DNA from 3 places in the Nocardia sp. NBC_01327 genome. Region 2 is predicted to be linked to each of the others. Evidence: riboswitches for the same ligand, from Rfam matches in the RefSeq annotation. Region 2 holds a riboswitch; each other region holds the start of a gene.
What was found. Region 2 has a riboswitch for S-adenosylmethionine ahead of OG326_RS07390 (bifunctional o-acetylhomoserine/o-acetylserine sulfhydrylase). Riboswitches for the same ligand answer to the same signal wherever they lie in the genome.
Positions count from the first base shown of each region.

Region 1: it holds a riboswitch for S-adenosylmethionine, as region 2 does, so the genes downstream of both, OG326_RS41625 (ABC transporter substrate-binding protein) here and OG326_RS07390 (bifunctional o-acetylhomoserine/o-acetylserine sulfhydrylase) in region 2, are expected to answer to the same signal.
Region 3: it holds a riboswitch for S-adenosylmethionine, as region 2 does, so the genes downstream of both, OG326_RS04265 (aminotransferase class V-fold PLP-dependent enzyme) here and OG326_RS07390 (bifunctional o-acetylhomoserine/o-acetylserine sulfhydrylase) in region 2, are expected to answer to the same signal.

Region 1 is NZ_CP108383.1:9,076,010-9,083,699, forward strand. It holds gene OG326_RS41620 (ABC transporter permease) at 1-1,205, opposite strand, end outside; gene OG326_RS41625 (ABC transporter substrate-binding protein) at 1,213-2,364, opposite strand; SAM riboswitch class IV at 2,402-2,517, opposite strand; gene OG326_RS41630 (HAD family hydrolase) at 2,632-3,270, opposite strand; gene OG326_RS41635 (GNAT family N-acetyltransferase) at 3,360-4,196, shown strand; gene OG326_RS41640 (MarR family winged helix-turn-helix transcriptional regulator) at 4,353-4,814, opposite strand; gene OG326_RS41645 (SRPBCC family protein) at 4,807-5,232, opposite strand; gene fusA (elongation factor G) at 5,422-7,467, opposite strand.
Region 2 is NZ_CP108383.1:1,722,755-1,730,444, reverse strand. It holds gene OG326_RS07400 (MFS transporter) at 1-636, opposite strand, end outside; gene OG326_RS07395 (TetR/AcrR family transcriptional regulator) at 774-1,505, shown strand; SAM riboswitch class IV at 1,518-1,628, shown strand; gene OG326_RS07390 (bifunctional o-acetylhomoserine/o-acetylserine sulfhydrylase) at 1,721-3,070, shown strand; gene metX (homoserine O-acetyltransferase MetX) at 3,067-4,221, shown strand; gene OG326_RS07380 (hypothetical protein) at 4,407-4,568, shown strand; gene OG326_RS07375 (DUF3017 domain-containing protein) at 4,693-5,010, opposite strand; gene OG326_RS07370 (tRNA (cytidine(34)-2'-O)-methyltransferase) at 5,035-5,499, shown strand; gene OG326_RS07365 (Uma2 family endonuclease) at 5,596-6,267, shown strand; gene OG326_RS07360 (DUF167 domain-containing protein) at 6,302-6,532, opposite strand; gene OG326_RS07355 (hypothetical protein) at 6,608-7,627, shown strand; gene OG326_RS07350 (error-prone DNA polymerase) at 7,668-7,690, opposite strand, start outside.
Region 3 is NZ_CP108383.1:967,385-975,074, reverse strand. It holds gene OG326_RS04280 (flavin reductase family protein) at 1-132, shown strand, start outside; gene OG326_RS04275 (LysE family translocator) at 181-816, opposite strand; gene OG326_RS04270 (biliverdin-producing heme oxygenase) at 948-1,604, opposite strand; SAM riboswitch class IV at 1,785-1,898, shown strand; gene OG326_RS04265 (aminotransferase class V-fold PLP-dependent enzyme) at 1,951-3,264, shown strand; gene OG326_RS04260 (hypothetical protein) at 3,287-3,472, opposite strand; gene OG326_RS04255 (DUF2752 domain-containing protein) at 3,566-4,006, opposite strand; gene OG326_RS04250 (hypothetical protein) at 4,208-5,077, shown strand; gene OG326_RS04245 (TetR family transcriptional regulator) at 5,163-5,789, opposite strand; gene OG326_RS04240 (SDR family oxidoreductase) at 5,906-6,694, shown strand; gene OG326_RS04235 (NAD(P)H-dependent amine dehydrogenase family protein) at 6,708-7,690, shown strand, end outside.

The DNA of each region.
Region 1 (7,690 bases), 1.7 Mb from region 2:
GCGGCCAGCACCGAAGACACCACGGCCGCAACGATTCCCGCCGCGATGATGGCGGGCAGGAAGGCCCAGCCGTGCGATACCGTCAGCACCGCCGAGGTGTACGCGCCGATGGCGATCGGCCCCGCCTGCCCGATGGCCAACTGTCCCGCCGACCCGGCGACCAGCGTCATGGATACGGCGATGATCGCGTACGCCAGGATCTGCGTACCCACCGAGATGCCGTAATCGTTCGATACCGCCGGAATCACCAGCCCCGCAATGGCGAAGGCGATGAGCGCATGCCACCAGCGCACCCGCAGCAGCCTCCCGGAACCGAGGAAGGTCCCGGTCAGCGGCTCGGATTCGATTGCGGGCGGGCGGGCCAGCAGTCCGCCCGGCCGCAGCACCAGGAATACCACCAGCAGGCCGAAGGTGATCAGATCCCGGTACCCGTCCCCGAAGGTGTAGATGCCGAACGCCTCCACCAGCCCGAGCACGATACCGCCGAGCACCGCACCGGGAATCGAGCCGAGCCCGCCGATGGTCGCGGCGACGAAGCCGGTCATACCGACAATGCTGCCGCTGGTCGGCGAGATGTTCGAGTTGTAGAGGCCGACGAAGATGCCCGCCAGCCCACCCAGCCCGGAGGCGATGGCGAAGGCCAGCGACTGGATCCGCCCGACGCTGATGCCCATCTGCGCGGCCGCATCCGGATCCTGCGCGGTGGCCCGGATGGCCAGCCCGTACCGGCCGAAGCGCAGAAATGCCCACAGCCCCACCATGACCGAGATCGTGATGGCGAACATGACCACATCCGAGGTTCCGAACCGCACGCCGCCGACCCGGAAGTTATTGGTGGACAGCACTTCCGGGAATGGCCGTGTTTCCGGTCCGAAGATCAGCGCCACCACGTTCTCGATGATCAACCCCGCCGCCACGGTGGCGAGCAGCGCCGAAATGGCCGGCGCCCGCCGCAGCGGGCGCACCGCCAGCACATCGATACCCACCCCGACCAGCGCGGTCACGCCGACCACCACGATGATCGCCGCCCACAGCGGCGCCCCGTGCTGGGCGATCAGCCACCAGCCCAGCACCGAACCGAAGGCGAAGATCGCGCCGTGCGCGAAATTGATGACATTGGTGACCCCGAAGATCAGGGTGATGCCCACGGCAATGAGCGCATACGCATTGCCGTGGACCAGACCCGCGATAAGCGTGTCGAACATTGCCGCGCTACTTGCTACCGGTCGGCACGAATGCGCCGTTCTTCAAGAGCAATTCGATCGGCTTCACCCCGTCCGGCCGCCGCGTCTGCTGATTGAACGCGAACGAATCACCCAGGCCGATACCGCTGAAGTTCTTGACCTCGCGCAGACCCTTCAGCACGCCCTCGCGGGTGGCGCCGCCGGACTTGGCCGCCTGCACCAGCACATTGATCGCGTCATAGGCGTAGACGTTGAAGTCGCCCGGATCGGTGTTGTACTTCGCGCGGAACTTCGTCACGAAGTCCTGCACCTTCGGATTGGTATCGGACGGCGAGAAGACGCCGTTCACGATGTCTCCCTCGGCCGCCGCGCCCGCCAGTTGAATGAACTGCGGCGTGTTCTGGCCGCCGAAGAACTGGCCGTTGTATCCCACATCGCGCAACTGTTTGACCACGAGCGCACCATCCGGGCCATATCCCAGGTGCACAAACGCATCCGGGTTCGCATCGCGGCCCTTGATCAGCACCGGCCGGAAGTCCTGCGAATCGGGCAGGATCGACGAGGAGTAGGCGATCTCGATGCCCCGCTGCTGCGCGAACTGCTGGAAGTACTTGAAAGCCTCTTTACCCCAATCGGTTTCGAGGTAGACGACCGAGACCTTCTTCGCCTTCGACTGCACCCACTGGGTATTGCGATCCTGGAAGGTGTCCAAGGTGATCGAGGGGCTCCACGAATACTCGCCGCCCTTGGTGAATTCCGTCGACGAATTGGTGAAGCCGTACTGCACCAGCTTGCCCCGGTTGTACACCGGTGACGCGGCAATCGATGCGGGAGAGGAGAAGTCGCCCAATTCGGCGATGATCGAATTGTCACCGACGAACTTGGTCGCGATCGGCACCGTCTGCTTCGGGTCGGACTGCGAGTCCTCCCACTTCAGCGCCACCTTCTTACCATTGATGCCGCCGGCCGCATTGACCTGATCGATCGCCAGATCGAAGCCCTGCTGCCACAGCCGCCCGTACTCCGCCGAGGCCCCCGACTTCGGCCCCGACACACCGAAATACACGGTGTCGCCATTGCTGTCCGACGAATTGCCGCACGCCGACAACGACCCGGCCACCACGGCCGCGGACGCGATGCCCACCACTACCCGAAGCGACCGGGACCACTGCTTACTCATCTGATTCCTCTGTACTCACCCACACCACTGCCGGGCATGAGAGCGCTTGCGATGCCCGGCGGACACCACCTGGTCGTCACCCGGGGCACCCCACCGCTGTGCGAGGGTTGCCGATCAGCGAGCCGGGGCTCGAACATGCTGATACTCGTGACCGTGGGCGCAAATGTAGCGACGCGAGGATGGGCCGAGACACCCTTGGAATCAAGGTGATGTGAAGAATGGGACGAATCGCCTGTCGCGCAGGCGGTCTCGCCGCTGGTGTGGTGGCTAAACGGCCAGGTGAGAGGCCAACCAGGCCGGGAATGCGGTGAGATCGGCGAGCACCACATCCGCACCCGCGGCGGACAGTTCGGCGGCGGAATACGGACCGGTCGTCACCGCGACAGAGCAGGCATCGGCCACCTTCGCGGCGCGCACATCACCGAGATGATCGCCCACATAGATCGACGCACCGTGCTCGCGCAGCACCTCGCCCTTCTCCTCCGCCCACGCGCCGCCGACCAGATCATCGACGTCGAGACCGAGGTGATCCAGATGCAATTGCGCGTGCGGGCCGTTCTTGGCGGTGATCACCAGCACCCGCCCGCCGGCGGCGTGCACCGCGGCCAGCGCATCGACCACACCGGGCAGATGATCGCTCGGCTCCACCGCGAGTCCGGGATAGAACTGCCGGTACATGGCCACCACCTCCGGCACCCGCTCCTGCGGGAACCATTCGGCCGCCTCCACCGCCAGCGGCGGACCCAGCCGCGACACCACCAGCTCGGAATCGATCGGCACCCCGGTCTCGGCGGCCACCGCATCCCACACCGCGGCAATGCCGGGGCGGGAGTCGATCAGCGTCATATCCAGGTCGAACCCGACAACAAGTCCGTTCGGAACGGCGGTCGCACGATCAATGGCCACGCCCCGACCATACGGACACGCCGTTCTCCCCAAGAAACCGGTTGCGACCTCGAACTAGGCTGATCGGCATGGCAAATGATCGCGGATCCCTGTTCTGCAGCGTCGAGCTCGGCGCACGCATCGAACGGGTCGAGACGGAACTGATCGCCACCGGCGGCGCGGCGGCAAGCGCCCGCCTCGGCACCGAGGAGGGATTCGTCATCCCGATCGCGGGCGGTGTGGCCGCCTTCGCCGAGTACGGCTCCCCGCTCAACAAGGTGGCGGGCCTGGGGTTCGCGGGCGTTCCCGATGCGGAGGAACTCGAGGCGGTGGAAAAACAGTTCGAGGTGCGGGACACGCCCGTTCAGATCGAGCTGGCGCATCTCGGCGAACCCGCCCTCGGCGAACTCCTCACCGCGCGCGGATACCGGCTCGTGTCGTTCGAGAATGTTCTCGGCATCGCGCTGGACAGGGCGGCCGATGCCGCTCTCCCCGCGGATGTCGAGGTAAGGCACAGCGGCACAGGAGAATTCGATATCTGGCTCGATGTCATCGCCGACGGCTTCGCGCACCCCGATACCCAGGGCGTGGTCTCGCACGAGGAATTCCCGCGCGAAATCATCGCGAGCGCCATGCGCGATCTCACCGCGGCCGCCGGAGTACAGCGCTACGTCGCCGTGCACGAGGGCACGATCGCGGGCGGCGCGAGTATGCGAATGTCCCAGGGCATTGCCCAACTCACCGGAGCCGCAACACTTCCCGGCCATCGGCGGCGCGGCATTCAATCGGCGCTGCTGGCCGCCCGCCTGGCCGAGGCCACGGCGGCGGGCTGCGATATCGCCGTCATCACCACCCAGCCGGGATCCAAATCCCAGCAGAACGCCCAGCGCAGCGGCTTCGACCTGCTCTACACCCGCGCCATCCTCGTCAAGTCCGCCGCAGACTAGCCCAGCTGGCGCGCCGAAGTGGCTTAGCGTCTGGAGTCCGGAGTGGAGTACGTCAACGACCGGGCGAGGTAGCTCAGGGTCCGGAGTGGAGCAAGTCAGCGCCCGGCACCGAGTAGCTCGATGTCGAGGGTGGGGCAGCTCGAGGATCGGCGCGGTTCAGTCCGGAATTCGGTGCGCGGCAATCGGTTTCAACTGCTCCCGCAGCTGCTCACCGGCGGGTCCGAACATCTGCGCATCGGTATCGACGGCAATTTGCACGCCCTTGCCCACCAGTTCACGTCCAGCAGTGGTGATTTCGATGCGCAGCACGCGCGCATCCACCGGATCCGCGCGGCGGGCTAGCAGCCCCCGCTCCTCCAATACCCGAATGACCTTCGACGCCATCATCCGATCCGCCCCGGACATATCGGCCACCTGCTGCTGAGTCGGCAGCTCACCCTGCCGGCCCAGCCAGCCCGCCGACGCCAGCAGATTGAACTGGGTGGGCGTCAACCCGAGCGGCCGCAGATTCCGCTCCAGCGTCGCCCGCCACTCCAGCGCGGCGTGATGCAGCCAGAAACCCGGGCTCATGAGCGGACCCCGCGGGATTCCGCGAGGTCCGTCCGATGATTCAGCCACGCTGCAGTGCCTCCTTCTCCAATGCCGCGAAGGTGAGCGGCATATCCGCTCGCATGGCCTTCGCCCAGATCAGTTTGAACAGTGGTCCGAACGGACCGTGCACCTCCACCCGCTCGGACACCCGCAGCGTGCCGTCGCCGAGCGCCTCATAGGTGCGCTGCCCGCGCAGCTTCCCGAACGGGATGCCCGCCTCGCTGGTCCATGTTTTCCCCTGCTCGACCGCCGTAATCGTGAACGGCCCCGCCGGAGCGCCCTTCGGCTTGACCCATCCGGTGGTTCCCGCCTCGAACGGTCCGTCGATCCGCGACTGCTCCTCGTGCGGATCCCACTCCGACCAGCGTGCCACATCGGTCGCCACCGCCCAGACCTGGTCGATATCGCCCTTGATCACAGCTTCTTCGATGAACGAGTACATCATGACTGCCCCTGGATTTCGTTCGCGTTTTCGTTGTTGCGACAACAGTAACTGTAGTTGCGACAACAATCAACCCCTGATTCCGGACAACCCTCGACAAACAGCGAAGTGGCCGGTCCGCATGTACGCGTACCGACCACCTCGAGACCCCCCAGCTATCCGGGTCACCCCCAGCCACCGGGGCCGGACCTCCTACCGACCAGGCGGCCGGTCATATCCGAGCGGGCGGCTGGTGAAGGTGCCGCGCCCCTGGGTCCGGCTGCGCAAACGTGTTGCGTAACCGAACACTTCGGCCAGCGGCGCGGACGCCGTCACCACCACCGTGCTGCCCCGGGTCACCGAATCGAGGACCCGGCCACGGCGCGCGGCCAGATCACCGAGCACCGCACCGAGCGACTCCTCGGGAGCGGTGACGGTCAGCTCGAGCAGCGGCTCGAGCAGTGCCATCTCACTGGTGCGCAAGGCTTCTCGCAGTGCGAGCCGCCCGGCGGCACGGAAGGCCCGCTCCGACGAGTCGACCGGATGGGTCGCACCGTCAGTGAGGGTGACACGCACCCCGATCACCGGATGACCGCCGATCGGACCGTCCGCCAAGGCATCTCGGCATCCCGCCTGTACGGCGCGCACGTACTCCTCCGGCACCCGACCACCGGTCACCGTCGAGTGGAACTCGAATTCGACTGCGCCACCGGATGATTCCGCATCGACAACAAGCGGCTCCACGTCGATGACGATATCGGCGAACTGCCCGGGACCACCGCTCTGCTTGATATGCCGGAACCGCAGTCCCGACACCCCGCGCATCACCGTCTCCCGGTAGGCCACCTGCGGACGCCCGACGGCGATCCCGATCCCGCGGTCCCGGCGGATCTTCTCCACCGCCACCTCGAGATGCAGTTCACCCATGCCCGACAGCAGCGTCTGCCCCGACTCCGGATCGGTGCGGACGACCAGGGACGGATCCTCCTCCACCATCCGGGCCAGCGCGGTCGCCAGCCGCTCGGCATCGGCCGCGGTACGTGCCTCCACCGCCACCGAGACCACCGGATCACTGACGGTCGGCGGCTCCAGCAGCACCGGAGTCTCCGGCGCGCACAGCGTCGCCCCGGGTCGCGCCGACTTGGGTCCGATCACGGCGACAATCTGTCCCGCCACAGCCTCCTCCAGTTCCTCGTGCCGATCCGCCTGCACCCGCAGGATGCGGCCGATCCGCTCGGTGCGCCCGGCGCCTACATCCAGCACCGACGCACCCTTCCGCAGCGTGCCCGCGTATACGCGCACGAACGTCAGCCGCCCGGTACCGGTCGCCTGCACCTTGAATACCAGTGCCACAAGGGATTCCGCCGGATCCGCGGTGAGCTCGAAGCCCTCGCCGCGCACCGGAGGTCGATCCGACGGCGAAGGCAGGTATGCCACCACGGCATCCAGCAGCGGTTCCACACCGATATTCCGGTACGCCGCACCGCACAGCACCACCACGATCTCGCCCGTGAGGGTGAGCGCGCGCAGCGCCGCCGCCAAGGTCTCGTCCGACAGCGCCGACCGCACGTAGAACTCGTCCAGCGCCGCCGAATACCGCTCGGCCACAGCCTCTTCCAGTTCTCTCCGATGCTGACGAGCAGTCTCCGACAGCTCCGCCGGTATCGGAGCGACGGTCAGCGCACCCGCCACCCAGAGCAGCGCGCGCATACGAACCAGATCGACCACACCGGCGAATCCGTCCTCGGCCCCGATAGGCAGCTGCACCGCGAGCGGCACCGCATGCAGTCGCTCCCGAATCGAGTCCACAGCCATCCCGAAATCGGCTCCGACCCGATCCATCTTGTTCACGAACGCAATTCGCGGCACCCCGTACCGATCCGCCCGCCGCCACACGGATTCACTCTGCGGCTCCACACCCGCCACCGCATCGAACACCCCGACAGCACCGTCGAGCACCCGCAGCGAACGCTCGACCTCATCCGAAAAGTCCACGTGCCCAGGCGTATCGATAACAGTGAGCCGGTGCCCGGCCCACTCGCACGCAACAGCCGCGGCGAAAATCGTGATCCCGCGTTCCCGCTCCTGCGGATCGAAATCGGTAACGGTGGTCCCGTCGTGCACCTCACCACGCTTATGCGTCATCCCCGTGAGGAACAGCATCCGCTCGGTGACAGTCGTCTTCCCCGCATCGACATGAGCGAGAATCCCGAGATTACGAACAGTGGCCAGAGATTGCCGAGAAACATTGGTACGCACGGTCTTCAGTCCTTCGTGCTGGTCTTGGAACAGAACAGCGCGATTCCCGAGACGACAGAGAGAGTTCGCCCGGGTAACTCAGTACCGGCCGCGCAGCCGGCACCGAGCCGGCGAGGACACCAGGATCACCTCGAAGCGAGGGCGGGGAGCGACAAGCGTGCGTGCGTCACGCATCACGGTCTCCCTCCTGGATGTCCGCGTGCCATTCGACACGAGATCTCCT
Region 2 (7,690 bases):
GTACCCGCCGGTGCGCGGCGCGGGAATGTCCTTGATGACGAACGCCATGGCGCCGGCGAAGGCCAGCAGTGCGATGGGCGTGTTCACCAGCAGGCACCAGCGCCAGCTGGCGTACTCGGTGAGCAGACCGCCGACGATCAGGCCGATGGCCGCGCCGCCCGCCGAGACGCCGGCGAAGACGCCGAACGCGCGCGCCCGCTCCTTGGGCTCGGTGAAGGTGATCGACACCAGCGACAGCGCCGCCGGCGCCAGCAGTGCGCCGAACGCACCCTGCAGGCCGCGACCGGCGAACAGTTCCGCGGTGTTCTGCGCGAGTCCGGCCAGCGCCGAGGCTCCGGCGAAGCCGATCAGGCCGATCAGGAAGATGCGGCGGCGGCCGAGGTAGTCGGCGAGCCGTCCGCCGAGTAGCAGCAGGCCACCGAAGATCAGCGTGTAGGCGGTGAGGATCCACTGCCGGTTGCCGTCGCTGATGCCGAGGTCCTGCTGGGCGAAGGGCAGGGAAATAGTGACGATGGTGGCGTCGAGCACCACCATCAGCTGGGCCATGGCAATCACGCCCAGCGCCAGCCAGCGCTTGGAAGCGCTTGTCTGACTTGATTTTTCATCGGGCGCGAGAGTCGCCATCCCAGTGGTCATGCCGTCTCCTCAGGAGTGGTTCGAACAGCCTGGTCCATCGTGGCACCTCCAGACAATTGGCGTCAAGAGAAAAGTGTCGCAATCAGACAGTTGGCGGTTCTCGTCACAATCTCGCCGGACGGCTATACAATGACGGCATGTCCGAGTCGTCGACGCATGCCGGTTCACTGACACTCCACAGCCCCGAGCGGGCGAGTCTGGAGCGCCATCGGCCGGGTCTGCGCGAGCGCAAGAAGCAGCAGACCCGGACGCGCATCATCGATGTGGCACTGCAGCTGTGCGATGCCCAGGGCTTCGACGCCACCACCGTCGAGCAGATCGCCGATGCGGCCGATGTCTCACCGCGCACCATCAACCGGTACTTCGACAGCAAAGAGGCGATCGTCATCGCCCCGATCGAGGACATGGGCCGGGCGCTCGCCGACCAGCTGCGCGCGCAGCCCATCACCGGCAATGAGCTGCAGGCCCTGCTCGACGCGTTCATGGCCGTGGTCGAGCAGGTCATCGAGGGCGACAATCCGCTGCCGTTCCACTGGTTTCAGCAGATGCAGCGCATCACCCAGAGCAATGCGACAGTCCGCGCCGAAAGCCTGTCCGCGGCCGATACCAAGACCCTGTCCATGACGACGGTGCTCGCCGAACGCCTGCAGACCGATCCGAACGCCATGCCGGTGCGGATGATCTCGGCCACCTGGCACGCCATCGTGCGCATCGGCATGGAGTGCGAATTCGACGCCTCCTCCGAGTTCCCCGATTGCTCCAGCGCGAGCACGGCACGCGAGCTCATCGACAATGTGCTCGCCGCCTACGAGGAGTACACGCGCAGTTGCGCCCTCCCCGTCGCGACGGCCGCCACCGGTCCCCGTTAGAATTTCGCAACAGGTCAAGAGCATCAGCGTTAAGCCCCGGCTCGCTGATCGGCAACCCTCCAGCAGCGGCGGGGTGCTCCGGGTGAGGACCAGGCGCTCGAAGGCCGAGCGCAAGCGCACTGTAGGAGGACCCGAGATGTGTTGTTGTCGAAGCTTATTCGCCTTCCGATAACGTCCACCTCCGCCATTCGGCGACCTTTTCTCTGGAGCACGACATGAGTGACTCGACCGCGCCCGCTGCCTCTTCGGCAACCAGCGACATCGACCCGGCCAACTGGTCCTTCGAGACCAAGCAGATCCACGCCGGACAGGCCCCCGACGCCACCACCGGCGCGCGCGCCCTGCCGATCTACCAGACCACCTCGTACGCCTTCCGCGATACCGATCACGCCGCCGCGCTGTTCGGTCTCGCCGAGCCGGGCAATATCTACACCCGCATCATGAATCCCACCCAGGACGTGGTGGAGCAGCGCATCGCCGCGCTCGAGGGCGGTGTGGCCGCACTGCTGCTGGCCTCCGGGCAGGCCGCGGAGACCTACGCGATCCTGAACCTCGCCTCGGCGGGCGATCACATCGTGTCCAGCCCGCACCTGTACGGCGGCACCTACAACCTCTTCCACTACTCGCTGCCCAAGCTGGGCATCGAGGTCAGCTTCGTCGAGGATCCCGATGATCTGGCGCAGTGGGAAGCGGCCGTGCGGCCGAACACCAAGGCGTTCTACGGCGAGACGATCGCCAATCCGAGCAGCTCCATCTTCGACATCCCGGGCATCGCCGGTGTCGCGCACGCGGCGGGCATCCCGCTGATCGTGGACAACACCGTCGCCACGCCGTACCTGCTCCAGCCGCTGAAGCACGGCGCGGACATCGTGGTGCACTCGGCCACCAAGTACCTGGGCGGGCACGGCGCCGCGGTCGCGGGCGTGATCGTCGACGGCGGCACCTTCGACTGGACCGTGCGCGATGCCGACGGTGAGCCGCGGTTCCCGGGCTTCACCACCCCCGATCCCAGCTACCACGGCGCCGTCTTCGCCGATCTCGGCGCGCCGGCGTACGCACTCAAGGCACGGGTGCAGCTGCTGCGCGATCTGGGCGCCGCGGCTTCGCCGTTCAACGCCTTCCTGATCAGCCAGGGCATCGAGACGCTGAGCCTGCGGCTGGAGCGGCACGTGTCCAATGCGGAGGCCGTGGCGGAGTTCCTGACGCAGCAGCCGGGCGTCGAGAAGGTCTACTACGCGGGGCTGCCGAGTTCGCCGTGGTTCGAGCGTGGCAAACAACTGGCTCCCAAGGGTGTCGGCGCCATCGTCTCGTTCGAACTGGCCGGCGGCGTGGATGCGGGCAAGAAGTTCGTGGACACCCTGGTGCTGCACAGCCATGTCGCTAACATCGGGGATGTGCGCTCGCTCGTCATCCACCCGGCTTCCACCACCCACTCCCAGCTGACACCCGAGGAGCAGCTCGCTTCCGGCGTCACCCCTGGTCTGGTCCGTTTGGCCGTGGGTATCGAGGGCATCGACGACATCCTGGCGGACCTGCGCGCCGGATTGACGGCGGCCGCAAGTTGACCGCGAATATCGAATCGAGCACTGCCCGTTCGACGGCGGAAGTCCTGCTTCCGCCGCCGGACGGCACGCTCGGCAGCATTACGATCGGGGAGGTGGCGCTGGAGAGCGGCGCCGTCCTTCCCGACGTGACGCTGGCCGTGCAACGCTGGGGCGAACTATCGGCGAATGCCGACAATCTGGTGTTGATCGAGCATGCGCTGACCGGTGATTCGCATGTGGTCGGCCCGGCCGATGTGCATCACGATCAGCCCGGCTGGTGGGACGGGACCATCGGTCCCGGCAAGGCCATCGACACCCGCGAGTGGTGTGTCATCGCCACCAATGTGCTCGGCGGCTGTAAGGGCAGTACCGGTCCGGCGTCGCTGGCGCCGGACGGAAAGCCTTGGGGCGGACGGTTTCCCGAGATCACCGTGCGCGATCAGGTGACCGCGGAGGCGCAGTTCTTCGATGTGCTCGGGGTCGAGCGCCTGGCCGCCGTCGTGGGCGGTTCCATGGGCGGCATGCGGGTGCTGGAGTGGATGATCGGATATCCCGAACGGGTCGGCGCGGCACTGGTGCTCGCGGCCAGTGCGCGGGCCACCGCCGATCAGCTCGGCCAGCAGACCACCCAGATCGCCGTCATCAAGGCCGATCCGGACTGGCAGGGCGGTGACTACTACGGCACCGGGCGTGCGCCGATGACGGGCATGGGCCTGGCGCGGCGTATGGCGCACCTCACCTATCGCGCCGAGGCCGAGCTCGATCACCGTTTCGAGAATTTCGCCCAGGGTGACGAGAACCCCTGGGAGGGTGGGCGTTACGCGGTGCAGAGCTATCTGGAGTACCAGGCCGACAAGCTCATCTCGCGTTTCGATCCGGCCACCTACGTCCTGCTCACCGAGGCGCTGAATCGGTACGACGTGGGCCGTGGGCGCGGTGGCATCGAGGCGGCGCTGTCGGGCACGCCGGTACCGTGTGTGGTCGGCGGTGTGGATTCCGATCGCCTGTATCCGCTGCGGAATCAGCAGGAGCTGGCGGATCTGCTGCCGGGCTGTAAGGGGCTGGAGATCGTGCACTCCCGCGACGGCCACGACGGCTTCCTCACCGAGACCGAGGCGGTCAGCAAGCTGATGCTCGAGACGATGGAGCTGGCGCGCGCCGCGCGTGGCTGATCGGTAGTATCGCCAGCGACCGACCGGTATGTAATGCCTGCGGTGCAATGACCGCAGACAATGCCATGAGTCGCGCCTGTTTCGTACGAATTATCTTGACGCACTGTCGGTTTCGTTCGCGTGACACCAGGTAACCGGAGACCGGAATCCGTGCCGAAACTCGGCGGTGGTCGTATGGTGGTGACATGACAGCAGCCTTCGATGACATGGATCTTCGCGATCTCGTCGCGTTGCTCTCCGATGAGGAGCAGCACGAGCTTCGCCCCGCCGTGCTGCGTGTGCTCCACCGGTTACCGGATCAGGAAATCCTGCGCCGCGAGCTGGGTCGCCGCCTCACCAACGTCTGAGCACAGTCGAGAACACCCACTAGAGAATTCCCCGGAGGCCCGGCTTCCGGGGAATTTGCCGTAGATCCGCGCGGCGCCGGATTCGCACGACTGACGGCTTCACGCGGCTGGGTGACGCCCAGATTTACGTGACGCCCAGGCTGTTGATGGTCGCGGCGAGCACGATGATCACGCTGCCGAGCACCGCCGTCCAGCCCACGTCGAACGGCTTGCTCCGCACCGCCAGCAGGCCCACGCGATCGGTCGGCAGCAGCAGTCGCAGCGCCGCCGCCAGCAGCGTCGCGCCGCCGAAGAAGAACGTCCCGCGCCGCCAGCGATCCCAGGCCAGGAACACCACGGCCACCACCATCACCGCGGCGACCAGCAGGATGGGCAGGTTGTCGCGCACCGACGCACCGAACCGGTTGCTGCGCTCTTCGGGGGCGGCATGGGCTGGACTCACGACGCAGAGCTTAACCTGGACCCCGTGTTCCATCTGGTCTTCTTCGAACCGCGCATCCCGCCCAACACCGGCAATGCCATCCGGCTCGCCGCCGGCACGGGCTGTGCGCTGCATCTGATCGAGCCGCTCGGATTCGACCTCTCGGAGCCGAAGCTGCGCCGCGCCGGCCTGGACTACCACGACCTGGCCTCCGTCACCGTCCACGAAAATCTCACCGCCGCATGGGATTCCATCAACCCCGAGCGCGTCTTCGCCTTCACCGCGGCCGCCACCACCCGCAACACCGACATCACCTACCGAGACGGCGACGTCCTCCTCTTCGGCCCCGAACCCACCGGCCTCCCCGACTCGGTCCTCACCGACCCCCGCATCACCACCCACCTCCGCATCCCCATGCTCCCCGGCCGCCGCTCCATGAACCTCGCCAACGCCGCCGCCGTCGCCGTCTACGAAGCCTGGCGCCAACAGGGCTTCCCAGGCGCGGTGTAGTGACAGACCGCGCCCATAGCGGTCTACTGGCAACCGAGGCCCACGACAATATGGACGAACCCGTCTTGTCCTCGTAAACCCCGGGAGGCTGCGGATATGCCGAACTACCCTGACGACGTGGCGCTTCCGTATACACAACCCGAGCTCCCCGAATACATGACGTGGGAGGAGCTCGAGCGACTCCCCGAAGAGATCGCCTCGCAGATCGAACTATGGGACGGCCGCGTGGTCTGGCTACGACGCGGCCCCTCGGAGCATCAGACCTTCACCAACCTGATGTGGAGCGGTTTGCGCAAGTGCGCACGAGAAGACACTTCACATCACCCCGAGCACTGCTGGCGGGTAACCGATGAGACGAACATCTTCGTCGGGCGCAGCGGCAAATCCGACTTCCTGACTCCGGACTTCCTGGTCCATCGTTGTCTCGAGGCCGCCTACCAGGACGTTCGAGCCACCGACGCCCTGTTGGTCGGCGAGGTTCTGTCTCCTGCCAACACCCAGTCCATTGTCGAGGCGAAGAAGGGCCGTTACGCGAGCGCTGGAATCCCCTGGTACTGGGAGGTTTCCCTGGCAGGCGAAACCAGTGCCATCGCGATAGTGCGCGCTTACGGCCTGCAAGCCGAGCCCGGACAACTGCCGGACGGTGTCCATCCACTCCGAACGGCCAACTACCTTCTCACCGGCGAATGGACGCCCGCCGACACCAATGGCATCGAGTTCGACTTCCCGTTCCCGATCCACATCCCCTGGGCCGAACTCGAATTCTGAGGACGGCAGGTTCCCGGCGGCTGCGGGCTGCTGCTCAGTCGTCTATCTCGAAGCGTTTGAAGCGGGAGGTGGCGCCGGCGGTGATACGGACGGCGGATTTGGGTACGTCGTAGTGGTCGGCCAGGAGTTCGCAGGCTGCCTTGTTGGCTTTGCCCTCCATTGCGGGGGCGCGGACGTACAGCTGGAGGGTGCCGTCGTCGAGGATTTCGACGAGTGGGCCCTTCCTGCTGTTGGGCTTGATGGTTGCCCGGACCACTGTCGGCACTGGCTGCTCCTTTCGGGGTGACAGTAGTGTCGCGTATGTCGTGACGGTACGGATCGTCCGAAAGGAAAGTCGGAGATGATCAAACGGTTGGTGTTTCTGCTGGCAGCGCTCCTGGGGGCGGCGCTGCTGGTGATGGGGACGGCTACGGCCGGGCCTGTCACCGTGAAGGACGACTCCCATGTGCTCGACGTCGCCAAGGTGACCGCCGCGGCGAACACGCTGTCGAATCCGGTGCAGATCTTCACCACCGAGAAGTTCTCCGACGACAAGACGGCGTTCGACAAGGAGGCGCAGACCAAGGTGGTGAATCCGGCCGACGTGGTCATCGCCATCAATACCAAATCCAAGCATCTGGCCATCCGGACCGGGACCGACTCGCATATTCGCGATACCTCCTCCGCCACTTCGGCATTCACGAATTCCTTCGGATCCGGTGATTACACGGGTGCGACCATCGCGGCGCTGAGCGTGCTGAAGTCGGACACCGAACAGGCCGGACCGGCGACCACCGCGCACAATCAGGCGCCCGCGCCCGTGGCGACGAAGAAGAGCAATGGCTTCGGCTGGCTGGGACTGCTGTGCCCGGTGCTGATCATCGCCCTCGTGGTGGGCGCGGTCGTCATGCTGCTCCGTAAGCGCCGCGGCGGCGGTGGCGGCAACCAATTCGGTGGCGGCGGTGGCGGTTTCCCCGGTGGCGGCGGCTACCAGGGCGGCGGGTATCCGCAGGGTGGCGGTTATCCGGGCGGCGGCTACGGCCCGCAGCGCTCCGGTATGAGCCCCGGTATGGCCGGCGGCCTCGGTGCGGCGGCCGGTGCGGTCGGCGGCGGACTCCTCGGCTACGAACTGGGCAGGGAGTCGGGCGAGAACGAGCAGCGCGACCGCGACTCCAACCAGGGCGGTTACGACCAGGGCGGCGGCTACGACAATCAGCCCCAGCAGGATTGGGGCGGCGGCGGAGGCGACTCCGACTTCGGCGGCGGCAGTGGCGATTTCGGCGGCGGCGATTCGGGCGGCGGCGGCGACTTCGGCGGCGGCGACTCGGGCGGCGGCGGCGACTCGGGCGGCGGCGATTCCGGCGGGGGCGGCGACTTCTGATCGAGCCGTAGCCCTGACCCGCGGCGGAAGTCGTAGCAGGTCAGTGGAAGTCGCGGGAGCGTC
Region 3 (7,690 bases), 760 kb from region 2:
ATCCCGATCGGCGATCACACCCTGGTGGTCGGATTGGTCACGCGCGTGCACGACAACACCGAGGACGCACCCGCCGTCGGGCCGCTGGTCTATTACAACGGCGTCTACCACCGCGCCGAGATCGCCGACTGAGCCGGCGCTCTTGCGCCCGAGCCACCGCGCGCTCAGGCGACCGCGCGCTCAGGCCGCCGAGGCCACCGTGCCGAGGCCCAGCGCCGCCAGGATGGCCGCGCTCGCCTGTTCCAGCCGATCCCGCACCTTGGGCTTGCGCAGCAGCGCCACCGCGCGCGAGGCGGCGACCGCCAGCAGCACCATTTCGATTGCGGCGATGGTGCATTCGATGGCGCCGAGGCCGAGCGTATTCGCGAAGGTCACCTGCGACAGGAACTGCGGCAGTACCGCGAGATAGAAAAGCCCGACCTTCGGGTTGAAAATGCAGGACAGCAATCCGGCAGCGAATGCCGAGCGAACGGACACCCGCTGCGCCGGAGCACCGTCCGCGGTGAGTTCCGGGGCGCTCGCCGCCTGACCGCGCCGGTGTTCGAGCAGGGCGCGAACACCCAGGTACAGCAGGTAGATTCCGCCGATCACTTTCAAGCTGCGATACGCCGTCGCCGACTGTTCCAGCAGCGCCGCGACACCCGCCGCGACCACCACCGCCCAGACCAGCCCGCCGAACGACGATCCGACCGCCGCGGCGATACCGGGGCGGCGCCCGGCCATCGTGAAGCGCAGCACCAGAAAGGTATCCGGGCCGGGAGTGAGGGCCAGCAGTACGCACAGCCCGATAAAACTCAGCAGCAGAGGGAAACTCACACCTCTATGGCAGCGCACCCGGTGCTGCGGCGCAAGGCCGGGCCGGCGCCGCGGTACAGCGGGGGGACAAATAGAAAGCCGCCGACCTTATCCGGAGGGAATGGCCGGCGGCTCCCCCGAGCAGCAGAGATTCAGTTCCGCGCGCTGAATTCCGCGCCCAGTTCGCGGAACACAGCGGTGTTCATCGAGAACGCGAGACGAGCTTCGTCGAGCACCCGCTCGACATCCGGACCGGCGATCGGCAGCCCGTCCAGGTTCTCCCGGTATTCGCGCTTGAACGCGGCCGGGTTGGAGATGTCGTCGAAGACGTAGAAGCGGACGCCGTCACCCTTCTTGGGCAGGTCCCACAGCTTCTCGGCGGTACCGCGAATGACCTGTCCGCCCGAAAGATCGCCCAGGTAGCGGGTGTAGTGGTGCACCACGTAACCGGCCGGCCAGGTGCGCGCGCACTCGTCGATGCGGGCGGCGTAGGCGGCGGTGGACGGCAGGGCTGCCAGTTCCTCGCGCCAGTTCGCGCCGCCGAGGTGGGCGAGATCGATTTCGAGGGCCGCCAGGCGATTCAGCTCCGGCTTGACGAACGGTCCAGCGACCGGGTCGGAAGCCAGTGCGGCGGAATGCTTTTCGAGGGCGTCGTAGACGAACCACAGCTGCGAGGTGTAGCGGTAGAAGGCCTCGACGCCGAGCCTGCCCTGCAGCAGATCGCTCATGAAGGTGGAGTGTTCGGCCTCGGTGTGCTGCTGTTCGGTCGCGGAACGAATGAGCGTCGAGAACGGCGCGGTATCCAACATGGTCGAGCTCCTCGTTTCGAACCGGGGGCGCCCACCTTTGGCTACCCTAACTTCCCCTTGACCATACGCGTCAGCAACGATCGCGCGATTCGAACTTTGCGGCCCACCCACTCCAACTTTCGGATGATTTTTCCGAAGGGGTTGACAAGACCCCGGACCATCTGCCAGCCTTCCAAATCAGGTCATGAGTACCAGCGTCAAGCCCTGGCTAGCTGGTCGGCAACCCTCCTCCGCGGTGGGGTGCTCCAGGTGACGACCGGGCCGCCGCCCGACCGGGCGCGGCAAGCGCGGACTCTCGATCATTCTTTTTCTGATCGCGCGTCCCTTGCCCGAATGGGATTTCGTGATGACTGCATTTGCCGACCAGTCCTGTGCCGCTCTCGCCACCGTCTCCGGTTGTGATCTGCGGGTACCTCTCGTGCAGGGTGGGACCACCACCTACGCCAACTTCGACTATGCCGCCAGCGCACCGGCATTGACGCAGGTCACCGACCGGGTGCAGCAACTGCTGCCGTTCTACGCCAGCGTGCACCGCGGCGCCGGCTACGCCTCCCGCGTCTCCACCGACTGCTACGAGGCCGCCCGCGGCTCGGTCGCCCGCTTCCTGAATGCCGGCGATGACCAGGTCGTGGTCTTCACCCGCAACACCACCGATTCACTGAATCTGCTCGCCGCCTGCGTACCCGGCGACACCGTGGTGCTCGATGTGGAACACCACGCCAACTTCCTGCCGTGGATCCGAGGCGGTCGCCGGGTGGTGCCGGTCGCGGACACCATCGAGGAGACCATTCAGCGCGTGGTAGCCGAACTGTGCTCCAAACCCGCTGCGCTGCTTGCGATTACGGGCGCCTCGAATGTCACCGGCGAACTGCTGCCGCTGGAGCGGCTGGCCTGGATCGCGCACCAGTGCGGCACCCGGATCCTGGTGGACGCCGCCCAGCTCGCACCGCACCGCCGCATCGATCTGCAGACCAGCGGCATCGACTACCTGGCCTTCTCCGGGCACAAGGCGTACGCGCCGTTCGGCGCGGGCGTACTGGTCGGCCGGCGGGACTGGCTCGATGCCGCCGAGCCGTACCTCGCGGGCGGCGGCGCGGTCCGCTCGGTAACCGCCGACGGCGTCGAATGGGCCCCCGCCCCGCAGCGGCACGAGGCCGGCTCTCCCAATGTGCTCGGCGTGGCCGCGCTGGCCGCCGCGTGTGACGCGCTCGCCGAACTCGACGAGACCACCGTCCGCGAGCACGAGCAGTACCTCACGCACCGCCTGCGCTACGGCCTGAAAACCGTTCCGGGCGTGAACTTCCTGCGCATCTGGCGGGACAGCACCGATGCCGTCGGCATTGTCGCCTTCACCGTCGACGGTTTCGAACCCGGCCAGGTGGCCGCGTACCTCTCCGCCGAACACGGCATCGGCGTCCGCGACGGCCGCTTCTGCGCCCACCCCCTGCTCGCCCGACTCGGCGTCGACGCGGCCCTGCGCGCCAGCATCGGCCTCGGCAGCACCGCCGCCGCCGTAGACCGCCTGATCGACGCCCTCTCGACCCTCGTCGAGAACGGCTCCGCCTGGAACTACGCCAAAACCGAAGGCCACTGGAACCCCACCCCCGAAACCCGCCCCTTCGGCAGCAGCGCCGAGGGCGGAGCACCCTGCGCCATCTGATCGGCGCGCTCCCGGGAGCGGGTTACGGCACCAGGTAGCGCTCGGCGAGTTCCTCTACGAACGGGTCGTCGTCGGTGACGGCGTTCAGCAGATCCAGGTCGTCCTGGACCGAAAGCTGGCGCCCGTCATCGTGTTCCTGGTCCGGCCCGTCCTCCGCGAGCTGGCGGATCAGCTTCGCTCGCACACGGTCTTTCAGAGAATCACTCATATCGAGAGCATGCCCTGATTCGGCGGGAATTACGCGGACAGGCACGCCGGGCCCGCCCGGCAGGCTGGTCACCGGTAGTTCGGGACGAACGGATTACACCGGGGCCAGCCACGTTCCCCAGGGCGTATTGCGGAACACCGTATATAGGAGAGCCAACGCCAGCAGCGCCCAGAGCGCAGGCTTCGGTAGCACCTTCGGCACCCGTGGCATCGGTTTCCCCTGCCAGCCGTACACCAGCGCGGTAACCATCCAGCCGAGGAAACCCAGCAGCAGCGGCAGAATCAGCAGATTGCTGTGCAGGGCATCGACCACATGCCCTTCGGTGAGATTGTGCAGCCCACGCAACCCGCCGCATCCGGGGCACCAGTACCCCGTCAACTCCTTGAACGGGCAGAACCCGTACGCCCCCTGCACATGAGGGTCCCGGAAATGCAGCAGCGCCAGCCCTCCCGCGACCGCACCCCCGGCGAGCAGCGGCAAACCCATACCCAGCCATCTGGGGCGGGGGGCGGGTTCGACCTCGGTCGGGGGCATGGTGTGCACGCGAACAACGGTAGTCGCGGCCACCGCAACCTGCCAGATCGCAGCCGACTTCGCACCCCCGACGCACCGCCGGACAGCTTTGTCCGATATGACCTATTTAAATGGTGAGCTGGCCGAACGGACACGGACACTCGTCCAGAACCGTGGGTATGCTGCCCCCGCAACAGTTTTCGATCGGGGGAATTCCATCTCATGAGCCAGAATCAACCAGGCAGCAGCACAATCGCCCGCGCCTCCGCCGCCGCCGGCGCACTCGCCATCATCATTCTCGCCAAGGTCGGCGGCCGCGTCATCGGCCACATGTTCGGCCTCCTCGGCGTTCTGGTCCTACTCCTCATCTCGGTAGGCGTCTACTTCGTCTTCAAGAAGAAGGACACCCCACCCGCCACCCCGGAGCCGACCCAGTTCGACCCGAACCTCCCACCCCAGGGCTACCCCGCCCAGCCTGCCCCACAAGATTTCTCGCCCCAGCCCGCACAATCCAGCCTGTCCGGCCTATCCGCCCAGCAGCCCTACTCCGCCCCACTTACCCCCCACAACTTCTCAGCTCCGCCCGCCCCACCCGCCTTCTCCGGCCGGCAAGCCAATTCCGCCCAGCAGGCCTACGCCGTAGCGCCTGCCCCGCAGGACTTCTCGGGCGGTCCCGGCCAGCCGAACTTCGCCGGTCAGTCGGCACAACCCAACTTCACCGGCCGGCCAAGCATGTCCGCACAGCCCGCGCAGACGGAGTTCCAGGGCTATTCCGCTTGGAATGGCCGGCAGGGGTACGGAAGTCAGCCCGCTCGAACGGACTTTCCGAGTCAGCCCGGTCCGACCGCGCAGCCGGGCTACGCCGCCCAGCCTGTCCAGCAGGGATTCTCGGGACAGCCGGGCGGCTATGCGCCACAGCCGAATTACGCGGCACCGGCGGCGCACACCCAGTTGCCGTCGATGCCGCCCGCGCAGCAGGGGTACCCCGGTCAGCCCGGCGGGTATCAGGAGCCGTACGAATACGGCCAGCCGCAGCAGGGTTTTCAGCAGCCGCCACAGCAGAATTACCCACCGTCCGGTTATCAGCAGTAGGCCGCTATCAGCAGCGGGCTAGAGAATTCAGCGATCGGCCCGGCTCGGACAGAGCCGGGCCGATGCTGTTATGCCGGAGCCGATTTCACCGGATCGGCGCACGCTCGCTGGCTGGAGCGGTGAGCGCGCCCACCAGCATGTCGATGGTTTCCGCCCAGGCACTGACCGCACCAGCGGCGACGCGACCCGCTTCCACGGCGCGCTCATGATCGGCCAGGAGCGCGAAAAGCATGGTGGGCAGCGCGCGTAACCGGTGCACGCGCAGCCGGGGCGGCAGTTCGGTCATCTCGTCGTCGAGGCGCTGCATGATCACCCGGACCGAGGTGCGCTGTTCGCTGTCCAGGTTGGAGGCGTCGGTGACGGCCGGATGGGTGTGAATCTGTTCGAGGAATCGCGCGTAGTGATTGCTGCCGTGCCGTTCGCTGAGTTCGAACATGGGCACCACCAGCGCCTCCAGCAGCGCGTGCACTCCCGCGCCCGAACCCACCTGCTCGGCGAGCAATTCCAGCCGCCGCACCTCGAGGGTCGCCATCCGCAGTTCGACCACGGCTTCGATCAGCCCGTCGCGCGATCCGAAGTGATACTGGATGGCCGAATTGTTCCGCTGCCCGGCGGCGGCCGCGATATCACGCAGCGGCACCGCCTGCCCGCGCTCGGCGATCAGGCGCTCGGCCGCCAGGATGATCCGCTCCCGCGCCTCGGTCACCGCCACGCGAATCCCTCCCTCGGTCCAAAAACACGCGTCGTCACAGGTGCAGAGTAGCCGCCCACCAGCCCGTAAAGAACTCGTCCTTGACAGTTAAGCATCATTTCTTAAAGCTCTGAGTGATGATCCTGGATACCTTCCGACTGGACGGCCGCGTCGCCGTCGTCACCGGCGCCGGCCGCGGCATCGGCGCCGCCACCGCCCTGGCCCTGGCCGAAGCGGGCGCCGATGTCGCGCTCGCCGCCCGCACCCCCGAACAACTCGACGAGGTCGCCGGCAAGATTCGCGCCCTGGGCCGCCGCGCCGTCACGGTCCCCTGCGACCTGTCGGACCTGTCCACCGTCACCGCCTTCGCCGAAACCGCCGCGGCCGAACTCGGGCGCATCGATATCGTCGTCAACAATGTCGGCGGCACCATGCCCAATACCTTCACCACCACCTCCCCCGACTTCCTCGAGGACGCCTTCCGCTTCAATGTGTCCACCGCGCACGCGCTCACCCAGGCCGCGGTCCCGCACATGCTGAAGACCGGCGGCGGCTCCGTCGTCAGCATCTCCTCGATGATGGGCCGGGCCCCCGGTCGCGGCTTCCTCGCCTACGGCACCGCCAAGGCGGCGCTCGCGCACTGGACCCGCATGGCCGCCACCGATCTGTCCCCGCGCATCCGGGTCAATGCCATCGCGGTCGGCTCGGTCCTCACCTCCGCACTGGAAGTTGTTGCGCAGCAACCGGAAATCAAGGCCCGGATGGAGGGCGCCACCCCGCTGCGCCGTCTCGGCGAACCGTGGGAGATCGCCGCCGCCATCGTCTTCCTCTGCTCGCCGGCCGGCGGTTACATCACCGGCAAGATCCTCGAGGTCGACGGCGGCATCGAAGCGCCCAACCTCGAACTCGGCCTCCCCGACCTGTGAACCGGAGCCAGCTGTGAAATATCGCGTAGTCCAGTGGAGCACAGGCAATGTCGGCCACCGCGCCCTGCGTTCCATCATCGCCCGGCCGGAGCTCGAACTCGTCGGCGTCTGGGTGTCGAGCGACGCCAAGGCCGGTAGGGATGCCGGCGAACTCGCGGGCCTCGACCGCGAAACCGGTGTTCTCGCAACCAATGACGCCCAGGCCCTCATCGACCTGAAGCCGGACTGCATCATCCACACCGCCATGGCCGACGACCGGCTCCTGGAAGCGGTGGAGGACCTGAAAACCTTCCTCCGCGCCGGCATCAATGTGGTCTCCAGCAGTCCCGTCTTTCTCCAATTCCCCTACGGCACACTGCCGGACGAGGCCATCAACCCGATCATCGAAGCCGCGATCGAGGGCAATGCCTCCCTGTGGGTGAACGGCATCGACCCCGGCTGGGCCAATGACTGGCTGCCACTGCTGCTTTCGAGTGGCTCCGAGCGCATCGACAAGGTCATCTGCTCGGAGATCATGGACTACTCCACCTACGACAACCCCAAGGTCGTCTTCGACATCATGGGCTTCGGCAGCGCGCTGGACGAACTGCCCATGCTGTTGCAACCGGGCATTCTCACCCTCGCCTGGGGCAGTGTCATCCGCCAGCTCGCCGACGCCCTCGATATCGAACTCGACTCCGTCACACAGCATTTCGAGCGACTTCCCGCCACCCAAGAGCTCCTCGTCGGCAAGCGCACCATTGCCGTCGGCACCGCCGCCGCCCTGCGCTTCCAGGTGCACGGCGTGCGCGGGGACCGCGAAATCCTCACCCTCGAACACGTCACCCGCCTGCACCCCGATCTCGCCCCCGAATGGCCGCAGCCCGCCGGAAAGGGTTGCTACCGAGTCGAAATCAAGGGTGAACCCGACTACCTGCTCGACCTGCAGCTCTACAGCAATGGCGACCACGCCGAGGCGGGCGTCGTCGGCACCGCCGCCCGGCTGGTCAGCGCCGT